Regions from separate parts of the Weizmannia sp. FSL W8-1119 genome, predicted to be linked through region 1. Evidence: a T-box and tRNA genes for the amino acid it is inferred to sense, from the RefSeq annotation. Region 1 holds a T-box; the other regions hold tRNA genes.

Region 1 (4,714 bases):
CAAATGCAGTTTGATTTTTTTGCTTAACGGCGTGTTCACTTCGGCGCGGATATTGCGGACAGAACGGATGATGTCGACAAGCAGTTTCATTTCTTCGCTGGCCGCGGCATCCGTAAGGCTTTCGTCCGCTTCCGGCCACGCGGCTGTTGTGATCGATTCCCCCTGATGCGGCAGGTTTTGCCAAATTTCCTCGGTAATAAACGGCATGAACGGGTGCAAAAGCCGCATCGTATTGTCGAGCACATACGCGAGGACCGAGCGCGCCGTTTTCTTCGCTGCTTCATCTTCGCTGTAAAGCGGCAGTTTTGCCATTTCAATGTACCAGTCGCAGAAATCGTCCCAGATAAAATTGTAAAGCATGCGCCCGGCTTCGCCGAATTCGTATTTGTCCGCCAGTTTTGTAACGGTTTCGATCGTTTCGTTCAAACGCGTTAAAATCCATTTGTCAGCGACTGATTTTTCACCGGAAAGGTCAATTTCTTCGTATTTCAGCCCGTTCATGTTCATAAGCGCAAAACGGGAGGCGTTCCAAATTTTATTGGCGAAATTCCAGACCGCTTCGACTTTTTCGTAACTGAAACGCAAATCCTGGCCGGGCGCGCTGCCGGTAGTAAGGAAATAGCGGAGCGAGTCCGCGCCGTATTTGTCGATTACTTCCATCGGGTCGACGCCGTTGCCGAGCGATTTGCTCATTTTCCGCCCCTGCTCGTCGCGGACAAGGCCATGGATCAGGACATCTTTGAACGGGCGTTTGCCGGTAAACTCAAGCCCCTGGAAAATCATCCGCGATACCCAGAAGAAAATGATATCATAGCCGGTCACAAGCGTATCGGTCGGATAATAACGCTTGTAGTCTTCCGCTTCTTCATCAGGCCAGCCCATTGTCGAAAACGGCCAGAGCGCCGAGCTGAACCACGTATCGAGCACGTCCGGATCCTGTTCCCAGTTTTCGATGTCACGGGGCGGCTCGGTGTCAACATATACTTCGCCGGTTTCTTTATGGTACCAGGCCGGAATCCGGTGGCCCCACCAGAGCTGGCGCGAAATGCACCAATCGCGGATATTTTCCATCCAGTGCAAGTAGGTTTTTTCAAAGCGTTCCGGCACAAAATGGACTTTTCCTTCCGACGCCTGCAGTTTTACCGCGGCATCAGCGAGCGGCTGCATTTTCACAAACCATTGCGTGGACAAATACGGTTCGACAACCGCGCCGCTCCGTTCGGAATGGCCGACCGAATGGAGATGGTCTTCCACTTTGACAAGAACGCCGAGTGCTTTCAAGTCCTTCACGATCTGTTTGCGGCATTCAAACCGGTCCATGCCTTTGTATTTTCCGGCATTTTCATTCATTGTGCCGTCCTCGTTCATCACAAGGATGCGTTCGAGATTGTGGCGGTTCCCGACTTCGAAGTCGTTCGGGTCATGGGCCGGTGTAATTTTTACGGCGCCGGAACCAAATGCCATATCAACATACTCGTCTGCGATAATCGGAATTTCGCGGCCGACGATTGGCAATACAATCGTTTTCCCGATTAAATGTTTGTAGCGTTCATCATCCGGGTGGACAGCGACCGCCGTATCACCCAGCATCGTTTCGGGGCGCGTTGTCGCGATTTCAATCGTGCCGGAACCGTCGCTTAACGGGTATGCCAGATGGTAAAATGCGCCCTGCACCTCTTTGTAGACTACTTCAATATCGGAAAGCGCCGTTTTCGTTTCCGGGTCCCAGTTGATGATGTACTCGCCGCGGTAAATCAAGCCTTTTTTATAAAGCGAAACAAATACTTCTTTTACAGCTTTTGACAGCCCTTCATCGAGCGTAAAACGTTCGCGCGAATAATCGAGCCCGAGGCCGAGTTTCGCCCATTGTTTGCGGATAAAGTGAGCGTATTCCGCTTTCCACTTCCATGCTTCTTCCGTAAACTTCTCGCGGCCGAGGTCATAGCGGGATTTGCCTTCTTCACGCAGTTTGGCTTCCACTTTTGCCTGCGTTGCAATCCCGGCGTGGTCCATCCCCGGCAGCCAGAGCACATCATAGCCCTGCATCCGTTTCATCCGGGTTAAAATATCCTGCAAAGCCGTATCCCAGGCATGGCCGAGATGGAGCTTGCCGGTTACGTTCGGCGGCGGAATCACAATCGTGTACGGCTTCTTTTCCGGATCGCCTTTTGCTTCGAAAAATTTGCCGTTCACCCACCATTCATAGCGCCCTTTTTCAACAGCCTGCGGATCATATTTGGTCGGCATGCTGATGTCCTGCTGTTCCATTTGTATCATTCCTTTCTGCGTTTTTTGCGGATAAACACAAAAACTCCCTTCGCCATAAAAGGACGAAAGGAGTCTGTTCGCGGTACCACCTTTTTTCACGGGCAAACGGATGCCCGGCACTCTCGGGTCATTAACGGCACTTCGCCGGCTTTTGCTATTATCGGGTTCACAAAAGCTACTCCCGGGCGACCTTCCAGCCTGTTTCGCATAGGAAATCTTTCAGCAGCTGATTCCCCTCTCTGCATGGAAACAAAATCTGTACTCTTCCCGTTCATTGTATTTTGATTTTTGAAATTGGCTATAGTTTATGGTATCGGTTTTTTTGAAAATCGTCAATAGCATTGCCCATTTTTAGAAAAAATATGCAACGGATTCACTTATCCGCCCGCTTTTCATACATTATCTTTGAGGGATAGGTGGATGATGATGAAGAAAAAAATTGACAAACAGGCCGTCCGTACTTGGGGGCGGAATGCAAAAAAAGTGTGCAAGCAGCTGATTCTTCCGTTCTCCGTCTTTCAGGCCATCCGCACGATTATTTTTCCGACCACGTTTGACGTCCTGCTGCTTGCCATATTTATTCTCATTTATCTCGGGTTCCAGTATGAATGGTTTTAATGGCCGTCCCTGCTTTTCATGACGCGGGGGCGGTCCCTTGTGACAACTGCATGACGACATACTCGGTATTTTTCATCCGCCAGTACTTTTCCTGCAGTTTCGCGACTGCTCTCGCTTCATGGCGTTTCCCTTCATTTGCAAAGTATTCCTCCACGGTTTGGATGATCGGTGCGGGATAAGCGAGATAGCTGAAAAATAAGCTTTTTTCATCTTCCTTAAGCGGAAAATAGCTGAAGTAGGTCTTCACCCAGTCCACGCAGTCGTCAAACCGGCTCGGATAGGAGTCGAGCGCCCGCGACAAGAAGGGAAGCAGGTCATAAAAAGGCGCAGCGGTTTTTGCCAGTTCGAAATTGGTGAAGTATCCGAGCCCGCGTTCATCGTACAGGAAATGCTCCGTTGAAATTTTTCCGTGGATGGTCACCGTTCTCGCTTTCTCCATCTCTTTCGATTGTTCATACCAGTTTTCCAGCTGCTGGATCGAGAATTTGAGCGCCTGGTTCGTTTCATTGTAAAAGGTGCAGTACAACAGGGCAAACGGGGACATATAGACCTGCTCTTCACACCGTTCAAGGAACTCTTCTAAAAAATCCTGCTGCCCGTACCAGCGGGAAAGGGTTTCTTCATAGTATTCCCGCCGTTTTTCTATTGAGACCTCCGTATCTTTGACGGACAAGCTGTGCAGGCGCGCGAGTTCCCTGAACATTTTTTGATGTTTCTCGCCGCGTGCTTCTTTTTCTTCGTTTGGCAGCCAGGGCATTAAATAGTACAATGCCCCGTTATACAGCACCCCGTAACGGCCGTCCAACGTGGGATAGACCGGGACAATACGGTTATACCCCCGCTGGTACAGGGACTGGACATGCCGGATAAATCCCATCCCGTTTTGCGGTGCAATTTTTTTTAAAGCAAAAATACCCTGGCCGGTATAAATTTTATACACTTTTCCGTACCGCCCGACATATTCAGTGTTCAGGCCGTAATGCTTCACAATCCGATTGATGTCCTGCTGCGAAAGGTCAGTCACCCGTTTCACCTTCTTAGAGCGTTACTCCTCAAAAATAGGCGCTTGCTCATTTTCATTCCCCGCTGGCGCCGCATTCGCCGCAGCTTGGACGCAGGCGCCTTCCGGGTTCGGAAGACTTTCATTTTGCTTGATGCCTGAACATAGACCGCTTTAGGCTAAGGAAGACACTAAGTTTTGCCTGCTTCCTTCACACAGGCGCACGCCGGGTTAGGCAAGGCCCCCGCTTTTGCACGCTTCCTTCACGGAAACACACTCTGAGTAAGGAAGACGCATATTTTGCACGCTTCCTTTACGCGGTCAATTCTATGTTAACGCAGGCTCTGAATGCCAATGCATCTTCACCTGGACGCCCGTGCCTGTGAATGCCCGGGCTCAGTGATTTTTTTCGGCGCGCGCGTTGGCGGGAACGTACAGCACTTGCCCCTCATACACATCCTGATTCACTTCCAAATGGTTCATCCTTAAAATCTGCTGGACATTGATATTGTATTTTTCAGCAAGCTGGTCGAGCGTCTCCCCGCTTTGGACGATGCAAACCTTTAACTTGGCAGGCTTTTCTTCATCTCTCCGGGCAAAAAAGTCGGCAAGTGAAATGGATTCGTATTTTTGCTTCTTTTTCTTCTTGTCAGCCGAATCCTTTTCTTCCGGCTCTTCCTCTGTTTTTCCTTCGCTTTCAGGCGACTCTTCCACCATCGTTTCGCCGCCGGCTTCAGAAGAGGATTCGTATTTTTCAGGCGATTCTTGCTCGATATAAGCAGAAGATTCATCTTCCATTGCTTTGCTCTCAATCCGGAAAACGGGTTC
Region 2 (4,714 bases), 1.8 Mb from region 1:
CCGAGAATCGCTTATTTTTGGATTTAAACCTTTTATGGTTAAGTTAGAAAGGGCGCACGGCGGATGCCTTGGCACTAGGAGCCGATGAAGGACGGTACAAACACCGATATGCTCCGGGGAGCTGTACGTAAGCTTTGATCCGGAGATTTCCGAATGGGGAAACCCCCTGTCTTTAATCGGACAGGATTCCTGCCTGAATCCATAGGGCAGGAAGGGCACACCCGGGGAACTGAAACATCTCAGTACCCGGAGGAAGAGAAAGCAATTGCGATTTCCCAAGTAGCGGCGAGCGAACAGGAAACAGCCCAAACCGGAAGGCTTGCCTTCCGGGGTTGTAGGACACTCATATGGGAGTTACAAAAGAACGGGGTAAGTGAAGCGGCCTGGAAAGGCCTGCCGGAGAAGGTAAAAGCCCTGTAACTGAAACTTCGTTCTCTCCCGAGTGGATCCTGAGTACGGCGGGACACGAGGAATCCCGCCGGAATCCGGGAGGACCATCTCCCAAGGCTAAATACTCCCTAGTGACCGATAGTGAACCAGTACCGTGAGGGAAAGGTGAAAAGCACCCCGGGAGGGGAGTGAAAGAGATCCTGAAACCGTGTGCCTACAAGTAGTCAGAGCCCGTTAACGGGTGATGGCGTGCCTTTTGTAGAATGAACCGGCGAGTTACGGTCTCATGCAAGGTTAAGCTGAAGAAGCGGAGCCGCAGCGAAAGCGAGTCTGAACAGGGCGAAAGAGTATGAGGCCGCAGACCCGAAACCAGGTGATCTACCCATGTCCAGGGTGAAGGCAAGGTAACACTTGCTGGAGGCCCGAACCCACGCACGTTGAAAAGTGCGGGGATGAGGTGTGGGTAGCGGAGAAATTCCAATCGAACTTGGAGATAGCTGGTTCTCTCCGAAATAGCTTTAGGGCTAGCCTCAAGCGGAGAGTTTTGGAGGTAGAGCACTGTTTGGACGAGGGGCCCTCATCGGGTTACCGAATTCAGACAAACTCCGAATGCCAAAAACTTATGCTTGGGAGTCAGACTGTGAGTGATAAGATCCATGGTCGAAAGGGAAACAGCCCAGACCGCCAGCTAAGGTCCCAAAGTATACGTTAAGTGGAAAAGGATGTGGCGTTGCTTAGACAACCAGGATGTTGGCTTAGAAGCAGCCATCATTCAAAGAGTGCGTAATAGCTCACTGGTCGAGTGACGCTGCGCCGAAAATGTACCGGGGCTAAACGTATCACCGAAGCTGCGGATGGACACCGTTTGGTGTCCGTGGTAGGAGAGCGTTCTAAGGGCGTTGAAGCCGGACCGGAAGGACCGGTGGAGCGCTTAGAAGTGAGAATGCCGGTATGAGTAGCGAAAGAAGGGTGAGAATCCCTTCCACCGAATGCCTAAGGTTTCCTGAGGAAGGCTCGTCCGCTCAGGGTTAGTCGGGGCCTAAGCCGAGGCCGAAAGGCGTAGGCGATGGACAACAGGTTGATATTCCTGTACCGCCTCTTCACCGTTTGAACGATGGGGGGACGCAGGAGGATAGGGCAAGCGCGACACTGGTTGATCGCGTCCAAGCAGTTAGGCCGGTGCGGAGGCAAATCCTTCGCGCCAAGGCGGAGCTGTGATGGCGAGGGAAATTAAAGTACCGAAGTTCCTGATTCCACACTGCCAAGAAAAGCCTCTAGTGAGGTGAAAGGCGCCCGTACCGCAAACCGACACAGGTAGGCGAGGAGAGAATCCTAAGGTGAGCGAGAGAACTCTCGTTAAGGAACTCGGCAAAATGACCCCGTAACTTCGGGAGAAGGGGTGCTTTTTGGGGTGTATGCCCCGGGAAGCCGCAGTGAATAGGCCCAGGCGACTGTTTAGCAAAAACACAGGTCTCTGCGAAGCCGCAAGGCGAAGTATAGGGGCTGACACCTGCCCGGTGCTGGAAGGTTAAGGAGAGGGGTTAGCCGCAAGGCGAAGCTCTGAACTGAAGCCCCAGTAAACGGCGGCCGTAACTATAACGGTCCTAAGGTAGCGAAATTCCTTGTCAGGTAAGTTCTGACCCGCACGAAAGGTGTAACGATCTGGGCACTGTCTCAACGAGAGACTCGGTGAAATTATAGTACCTGTGAAGATGCAGGTTACCCGCGACAGGACGGAAAGACCCCATGGAGCTTTACTGCAGCCTGATATTGAATTTTGGTACAGCTTGTACAGGATAGGTAGGAGCCTTGGAAACCGGAGCGCCAGCTTCGGCGGAGGCATCGGTGGGATACTACCCTGGCTGTATTGAAATTCTAACCCGCACCCCTTACCGGGGTGGGAGACAGTGTCAGGCAGGCAGTTTGACTGGGGCGGTCGCCTCCTAAAAGGTAACGGAGGCGCCCAAAGGTTCCCTCAGAATGGTTGGAAATCATTCGCAGAGTGTAAAGGCATAAGGGAGCTTGACTGCGAGACTTACAAGTCGGGCAGGGACGAAAGTCGGGCTTAGTGATCCGGTGGTTCCGCATGGAAGGGCCATCGCTCAACGGATAAAAGCTACCCTGGGGATAACAGGCTGATCTCCCCCAAGAGTCCACATCGACGGGGAGGTTTGGCACCTCGATGTCGGCTCATCGCATCCTGGGGCTGTAGTCGGTCCCAAGGGTTGGGCTGTTCGCCCATTAAAGCGGTACGCGAGCTGGGTTCAGAACGTCGTGAGACAGTTCGGTCCCTATCCGTCGCGGGCGCAGGAAATTTGAGAGGAGCTGTCCTTAGTACGAGAGGACCGGGATGGACGCACCGCTGGTGTACCAGTTGTCTTGCCAAAGGCATCGCTGGGTAGCTATGTGCGGAAGGGATAAGTGCTGAAAGCATCTAAGCATGAAGCCCCCCTCAAGATGAGATTTCCCACAGTTTAACTGGTAAGATCCCTGAAAGATGATCAGGTTGATAGGTCCGGGGTGGAAGCGCGGTGACGCGTGCAGCTGACGGATACTAATCGATCGAGGACTTAACCAAATAGAAAAGCGAAGGTGCCTTGTTTAGCCCCGACAAGCGAATGTTCTGACCGGCATGGAGCCGTCTTTTGGCTCCGTGGCGGGCAGGTTATTCGACCTTGAGGGGCTAGGCACCGGAGCTGGACAATAGAAAAGCGGAAGCGCCTTGGTCATCGGCGTACGGATTTCGGAGCTTTCGACTGAGATAAAGGAAACACGGCGAGCCCCTAAAGGCGAGCCGATGCCCGCTTATCGTAGGGAGAAAGCGCAGAAATACGCTAGCCGATAGGCGCTGGAGCTAGACAATTTTCAAAGTTAGAAACCAAAGCTATTCTCCGTTTACAGTTTTTTCTCCCATCTGGTTTTCAGGGAACACATCCCAAAATAAAATACAGGTCCGGTGATGATGGCGGAAAGGTCACACCCGAATACATCCCGAACTCGGAAGTTAAGCTTTCCAGCGCCGATGGTAGTTGGGGGTTTCCCCCTGCGAGAGTAGGACGTTGCCGGGCCATAATACGGAGGATTAGCTCAGCTGGGAGAGCGTCTGCCTTACAAGCAGAGGGTCGGCGGTTCGATCCCGTCATCCTCCACCATAAATATGAGCCATTAGCTCAGTTGGTAGAGCATCTGACTTTTAATCAGAGGGTCGCAGGTTCGAATCCTGCATGGCTCATCATATTTAGCAGGAGATAAGAATTTCAGCCTGTTCAAAGTCGCCCTGAAATTCTTTGTTATCTGCATCTTTTGCGGAAGTAGTTCAGTGGTAGAACATCACCTTGCCAAGGTGGGGGTCGCGGGTTCGAATCCCGTCTTCCGCTCCATTTTTTTCTCTTGCCGGGGTGGCGGAATTGGCAGACGCACAGGACTTAAAATCCTGCGGTAGGTGACTACCGTACCGGTTCGACTCCGGTCCTCGGCACCATTCAATGTATGCGCCCATAGCTCAATTGGATAGAGCGTTTGACTACGGATCAAAAGGTTAGGGGTTCGACTCCTCTTGGGCGCGCCATATACGGGAAGTAGCTCAGCTTGGTAGAGCACATGGTTTGGGACCATGGGGTCGCAGGTTCGAATCCTGTCTTCCCGACCATTCAAATTCGGGGCCTTAGCTCAGCTGGGAGAGCGCCTGCTTTGCACGCAGGAGGTCAGCGGTTCGATCCCGCTAGGCTCCACCAAAGAAGCATTGACTTTTAAATAAATAGGTGCTATAATTTAAAAGTTGCTGTTTGAGATTGTTCCTTGAAAACTGGACAAAACGAAACGTCAAATTCTTTTTGAGCTTTTATCAAACATCTTTACTGAGAGTTTGATCCTGGCTCAGGACGAACGCTGGCGGCGTGCCTAATACATGCAAGTCGTGCGGACCTTTTAAAAGCTTGCTTTTAAAAGGTTAGCGGCGGACGGGTGAGTAACACGTGGGCAACCTGCCTGTAAGACTGGGATAACGCCGGGAAACCGGGGCTAATACCGGATAGTTTTTTCCTCCGCATGGAGGAAAAAGGAAAGGCGGCTTCGGCTGCCACTTACAGATGGGCCCGCGGCGCATTAGCTAGTTGGCGGGGTAATGGCCCACCAAGGCAACGATGCGTAGCCGACCTGAGAGGGTGATCGGCCACATTGGGACTGAGACACGGCCCAAACTCCTACGGGAGGCAGCAGTAGGGAATCTTCCGCAATGGACGAAAGTCTGACGGAGCAACGCCGCGTGAGTGAAGAAGGCCTTCGGGTCGTAAAACTCTGTTGCCGGGGAAGAACAAGTGCCGTT
Region 3 (4,714 bases), 1.7 Mb from region 1:
GGTACAACCACGATGAAAATTTCCGTTCCTGCTTAAAACTTTTAATATGGATATAGGCGCGGATAAACGTTTCCTGCGCCAGATCCTCCGCTTCGGTGCGGCTCCCGATCATGCGGAAACAGATTTGGAATACTTTATCTTTATATAATTCAACGATATCATTAAAAGCATTTTGGTCACCCTTCATGACCTGCTTAATTTTTCGGTCTACAATTGCTTCCATTTTCCCCCTCCGCCCTGTGCGGTACGTTATTTTTACGATTTTCTCCTGAAAAGGTTTCAAAAAAAGTAATAAAATATTCAAGTCTATTGTAGCAAAGTTATGGAAAAAATGTTTAAATCTTTAGTAAAATGGATATAAAATTATTACAAATTTGAATACGAACGGGGAGTCAGGGATGAACCAGAAAAGCCAAGCCTTAATGTTGGAAATTGAGGAAAAAAGACGTGAAATGATTCAGCTCGCTTCGACCACTGCGTATTGGGACGACCAGGTCTTACAGGCAAGCAGGCATCTGGACCAGCTCATCAATCAATTTAACAAATTGAAAAGCAGTAAACTTCAGGGATAAGTGGACAGAACACCCATGGAATAGATTTAAATAAAAAAACGGCAAAGCGTCCATCATTTGCCGTTTTTTTATTTGCGTGCCGGGCACCAGCTAATAGGGGCTTTTTTTAAAGAAGTTTTTTCCCAAACAATGTTTCAATCAGGCGGACAGCTTTTTCTGCCGTTTGATTGCGGCTGTCAAGAATCGGGTTTACTTCAACAACATCAGCTGAAACAACGGCATTTGCATCGTGCAGTATCTCCATGGCGAGCCGGCTTTCGCGGAAATGAAGCCCGCCGTATACAGGCGTTCCCACACCCGGGGCTTCTTGCGGATCGAGCGCATCTAAATCGAGCGACAAATGAATGCCGTCCGTTCTTTCTTTTAAATAGTTAATGCTTGCTGCCATGACGCTCTCCATCCCAATCCGGTCGATTTCAGCCATCGTGTAAATTTTAATGCCCAGGTTGCGGATGAAATCCTTTTCCCCTTCGTCCAAATCCCGCTGCCCGATCAGGACAACATGCTCCGCTTTCAGTTTCGGAATATAGCCGTAAACGCCCGTTAAAGAAGCATGCCCGTACCCGAGGCTGGCGGCAAGCGGCATGCCGTGGACATTTCCGGAAGGGCTTGTCTCAGGAGTATTCATATCCGCATGCGCATCAAACCAAATGACGCCGAGATTTCTGTAATGTTTGCTGATGCCGGCAATTGTCCCAATGGCAATGCTGTGGTCGCCGCCAAAAATAAGCGGGAACCGGTTGCTTTTTACAATTTCATCTGTATGCTCTGCAATGAACTGGCTCGCTTTTGCAATCGTTTTTAAATTTCTTGCATTGACTTCGTCATCAGGGAGCTGCTCCGCCCTGCCAATTTCAATATTGCCCAAATCGGTAACCGCGCAGCCGAGTTTCTCGAGTCCTTCTTTCACACCTGCATACCGGATCGCCTGCGGGCCTAGATCTACCCCTTTATACCGCTGCCCAAGATCCATTGGAACCCCCATTATTGCAATATGTTTCTCCATCAGACTGTCCCCTTTCCTTCTCTCTATCTATCATTGTAAAATTGTTTTCCAATTGGCTCAACTGTACAAAATTCTGTATAATTATTCAAGAAAATGGAGGTGAGACTATTCATCTTAAAGGGGCCTTCCTTCACCAATCCAGAAAACCCATCAACCATCCGCCAACAACACTGGAGTTGTATTATAGAGTGAAAAATATTTACAGACAAATAAAAAACGCTCAAACCCTTTTATATCAAGAGGTTTGAGCGTTTAAACTTTAAGCGGAAGACGGGACTCGAACCCGCGACCCACACCTTGGGAAGGTGTTGTTCTACCACTAAACTACTTCCGCATATTTGTAGAATACCACATATTTTAAAAAAAGAAAAGAGTGAGCCATGCAGGATTCGAACCTGCGACCCTCTGATTAAAAGTCAGATGCTCTACCAACTGAGCTAATGGCTCGTAAAAATCTATATATCCATTGGCGTAACCAATTCAATAGAAAAGGCTGGGCCAGCTGGATTCGAACCAACGCATGACGGAGTCAAAGTCCGTTGCCTTACCGCTTGGCTATGGCCCAATTATCTATAGTATGAACCCTCTCACCAAAAAAATGCACCAAAGTGCATGCCCAAAAAATGAGATGGTGGAGGGGGACGGATTCGAACCGCCGAACCCTGAGGGAGCGGATTTACAGTCCGCCGCGTTTAGCCACTTCGCTACCCCTCCGTAAATGGTGCCGGCCAGAGGACTTGAACCCCCAACCTACTGATTACAAGTCAGTTGCTCTACCAATTGAGCTAGACCGGCATACAAATGGAGGATGACGGGCTCGAACCGCCGACCCTCTGCTTGTAAGGCAGACGCTCTCCCAGCTGAGCTAATCCTCCAAATATGTAAATGGTGACCCGTACGGGATTCGAACCCGTGTTACCGCCGTGAAAGGGCGGTGTCTTAACCGCTTGACCAACGGGCCAAAAAAATATAAGCTTCCAATCGGGCTCGAACCGATGACCTCTTCCTTACCATGGAAGTGCTCTACCTGCTGAGCTATGGAAGCATATGACTCCGCAGGTAGGATTCGAACCTACGACCGATCGGTTAACAGCCGATTGCTCTACCACTGAGCTACTGCGGAATATCGGGCCCGGCAGCGTCCTACTCTCGCAGGGGGAAACCCCCAACTACCATCGGCGCTGGAAAGCTTAACTTCCGTGTTCGGGATGGAAACGGGTGTGACCTTTCCGCCATCGTCACCGGACCTCAATGACAAAAATCATTATAACAAAGTTTCCATTGCTTATCAACAGGAATTATGTGATTCCCTGAAAACCGGATGGGAGAAAAAACTGTAAACGGAGAATGCGTTTCTAACTTTGAAAATGGTTCAGCGCCAGTGCCTTTGGTAAGGCACCTCCGCTTTTCTATTTGGTTAAGTCCTCGATCGATTAGTATCCGTCAGCTGCACGCGTCGCCGCGCTTCCACCCCGGACCTATCAACCTGATCATCTTTCAGGGATCTTACCAGTTAAACTGTGGGAAATCTCATCTTGAGGGGGGCTTCATGCTTAGATGCTTTCAGCACTTATCCCTTCCGCACATAGCTACCCAGCGATGCCTTTGGCAAGACAACTGGTACACCAGCGGTGCGTCCATCCCGGTCCTCTCGTACTAAGGACAGCTCCTCTCAAATTTCCTGCGCCCGCGACGGATAGGGACCGAACTGTCTCACGACGTTCTGAACCCAGCTCGCGTACCGCTTTAATGGGCGAACAGCCCAACCCTTGGGACCGACTACAGCCCCAGGATGCGATGAGCCGACATCGAGGTGCCAAACCTCCCCGTCGATGTGGACTCTTGGGGGAGATCAGCCTGTTATCCCCAGGGTAGCTTTTATCCGTTGAGCGATGGCCCTTCCATGCGGAACCACCGGATCACTAAGCCCGACTTTCGTCCCTGCCCGACTTGTAAGTCTCGCAGTCAAGCTCCCTTATGCCTTTACACTCTGCGAATGATTTCCAACCATTCTGAGGGAACCTTTGGGCGCCTCCGTTACCTTTTAGGAGGCGACCGCCCCAGTCAAACTGCCTGCCTGACACTGTCTCCCACCCCGGTAAGGGGTGCGGGTTAGAATTTCAATACAGCCAGGGTAGTATCCCACCGATGCCTCCGCCGAAGCTGGCGCTCCGGTTTCCAAGGCTCCTACCTATCCTGTACAAGCTGTACCAAAATTCAATATCAGGCTGCAGTAAAGCTCCATGGGGTCTTTCCGTCCTGTCGCGGGTAACCTGCATCTTCACAGGTACTATAATTTCACCGAGTCTCTCGTTGAGACAGTGCCCAGATCGTTACACCTTTCGTGCGGGTCAGAACTTACCTGACAAGGAATTTCGCTACCTTAGGACCGTTATAGTTACGGCCGCCGTTTACTGGGGCTTCAGTTCAGAGCTTCGCCTTGCGGCTAACCCCTCTCCTTAACCTTCCAGCACCGGGCAGGTGTCAGCCCCTATACTTCGCCTTGCGGCTTCGCAGAGACCTGTGTTTTTGCTAAACAGTCGCCTGGGCCTATTCACTGCGGCTTCCCGGGGCATACACCCCAAAAAGCACCCCTTCTCCCGAAGTTACGGGGTCATTTTGCCGAGTTCCTTAACGAGAGTTCTCTCGCTCACCTTAGGATTCTCTCCTCGCCTACCTGTGTCGGTTTGCGGTACGGGCGCCTTTCACCTCACTAGAGGCTTTTCTTGGCAGTGTGGAATCAGGAACTTCGGTACTTTAATTTCCCTCGCCATCACAGCTCCGCCTTGGCGCGAAGGATTTGCCTCCGCACCGGCCTAACTGCTTGGACGCGATCAACCAGTGTCGCGCTTGCCCTATCCTCCTGCGTCCCCCCATCGTTCAAACGGTGAAGAGGCGGTACAGGAATATCAACCTGTTGTCCATCGCCTACGCCTTTCGGCCTCGGCTTAGGCCCCGACTAACCCTGAGCGGACGAGCCTTCCTCAGGAAACCTTAGGCATTCGGTGGAAGGGATTCTCACCCTTCTTTCGCTACTCATACCGGCATTCTCACTTCTAAGCGCTCCACCGGTCCTTCCGGTCCGGCTTCAACGCCCTTAGAACGCTCTCCTACCACGGACACCAAACGGTGTCCA

Evidence for each region. The T-box of region 1 lies ahead of NSQ19_RS09335 (valine--tRNA ligase). A T-box ahead of a tRNA ligase gene usually reads a tRNA of that ligase, here a tRNA-Val.
Region 2: it encodes a tRNA-Val, which carries the amino acid that the T-box ahead of NSQ19_RS09335 (valine--tRNA ligase) is inferred to sense. The anticodon was not compared.
Region 3: it encodes a tRNA-Val, which carries the amino acid that the T-box ahead of NSQ19_RS09335 (valine--tRNA ligase) is inferred to sense. The anticodon was not compared.

What each region holds. Positions count from the first base shown of each region.
Region 1 is NZ_JBBOZL010000001.1:1,893,148-1,897,861, forward strand. It holds gene NSQ19_RS09335 (valine--tRNA ligase) at 1-2,268, opposite strand, end outside; T-box leader at 2,324-2,552, opposite strand; gene NSQ19_RS09340 (hypothetical protein) at 2,695-2,886, shown strand; gene ysxE (spore coat protein YsxE) at 2,903-3,919, opposite strand; gene NSQ19_RS09350 (LysM peptidoglycan-binding domain-containing protein) at 4,283-4,714, opposite strand, start outside.
Region 2 is NZ_JBBOZL010000001.1:69,627-74,340, forward strand. It holds rRNA gene NSQ19_RS00340 (23S ribosomal RNA) at 37-2,968, shown strand; rRNA gene rrf (5S ribosomal RNA) at 3,343-3,458, shown strand; tRNA gene NSQ19_RS00350 (tRNA-Val) at 3,467-3,542, shown strand; tRNA gene NSQ19_RS00355 (tRNA-Lys) at 3,550-3,622, shown strand; tRNA gene NSQ19_RS00360 (tRNA-Gly) at 3,696-3,770, shown strand; tRNA gene NSQ19_RS00365 (tRNA-Leu) at 3,783-3,871, shown strand; tRNA gene NSQ19_RS00370 (tRNA-Arg) at 3,882-3,958, shown strand; tRNA gene NSQ19_RS00375 (tRNA-Pro) at 3,963-4,039, shown strand; tRNA gene NSQ19_RS00380 (tRNA-Ala) at 4,049-4,124, shown strand; rRNA gene NSQ19_RS00385 (16S ribosomal RNA) at 4,244-4,714, shown strand, end outside.
Region 3 is NZ_JBBOZL010000001.1:182,664-187,377, reverse strand. It holds gene sigW (RNA polymerase sigma factor SigW) at 1-223, opposite strand, end outside; gene NSQ19_RS01005 (aspartyl-phosphate phosphatase Spo0E family protein) at 399-572, shown strand; gene rocF (arginase) at 679-1,578, opposite strand; tRNA gene NSQ19_RS00995 (tRNA-Gly) at 1,841-1,912, opposite strand; tRNA gene NSQ19_RS00990 (tRNA-Lys) at 1,953-2,025, opposite strand; tRNA gene NSQ19_RS00985 (tRNA-Gln) at 2,072-2,143, opposite strand; tRNA gene NSQ19_RS00980 (tRNA-Tyr) at 2,208-2,292, opposite strand; tRNA gene NSQ19_RS00975 (tRNA-Thr) at 2,298-2,373, opposite strand; tRNA gene NSQ19_RS00970 (tRNA-Val) at 2,381-2,453, opposite strand; tRNA gene NSQ19_RS00965 (tRNA-Glu) at 2,465-2,539, opposite strand; tRNA gene NSQ19_RS00960 (tRNA-Thr) at 2,551-2,623, opposite strand; tRNA gene NSQ19_RS00955 (tRNA-Asn) at 2,630-2,701, opposite strand; rRNA gene rrf (5S ribosomal RNA) at 2,709-2,824, opposite strand; rRNA gene NSQ19_RS00945 (23S ribosomal RNA) at 2,992-4,714, opposite strand, start outside.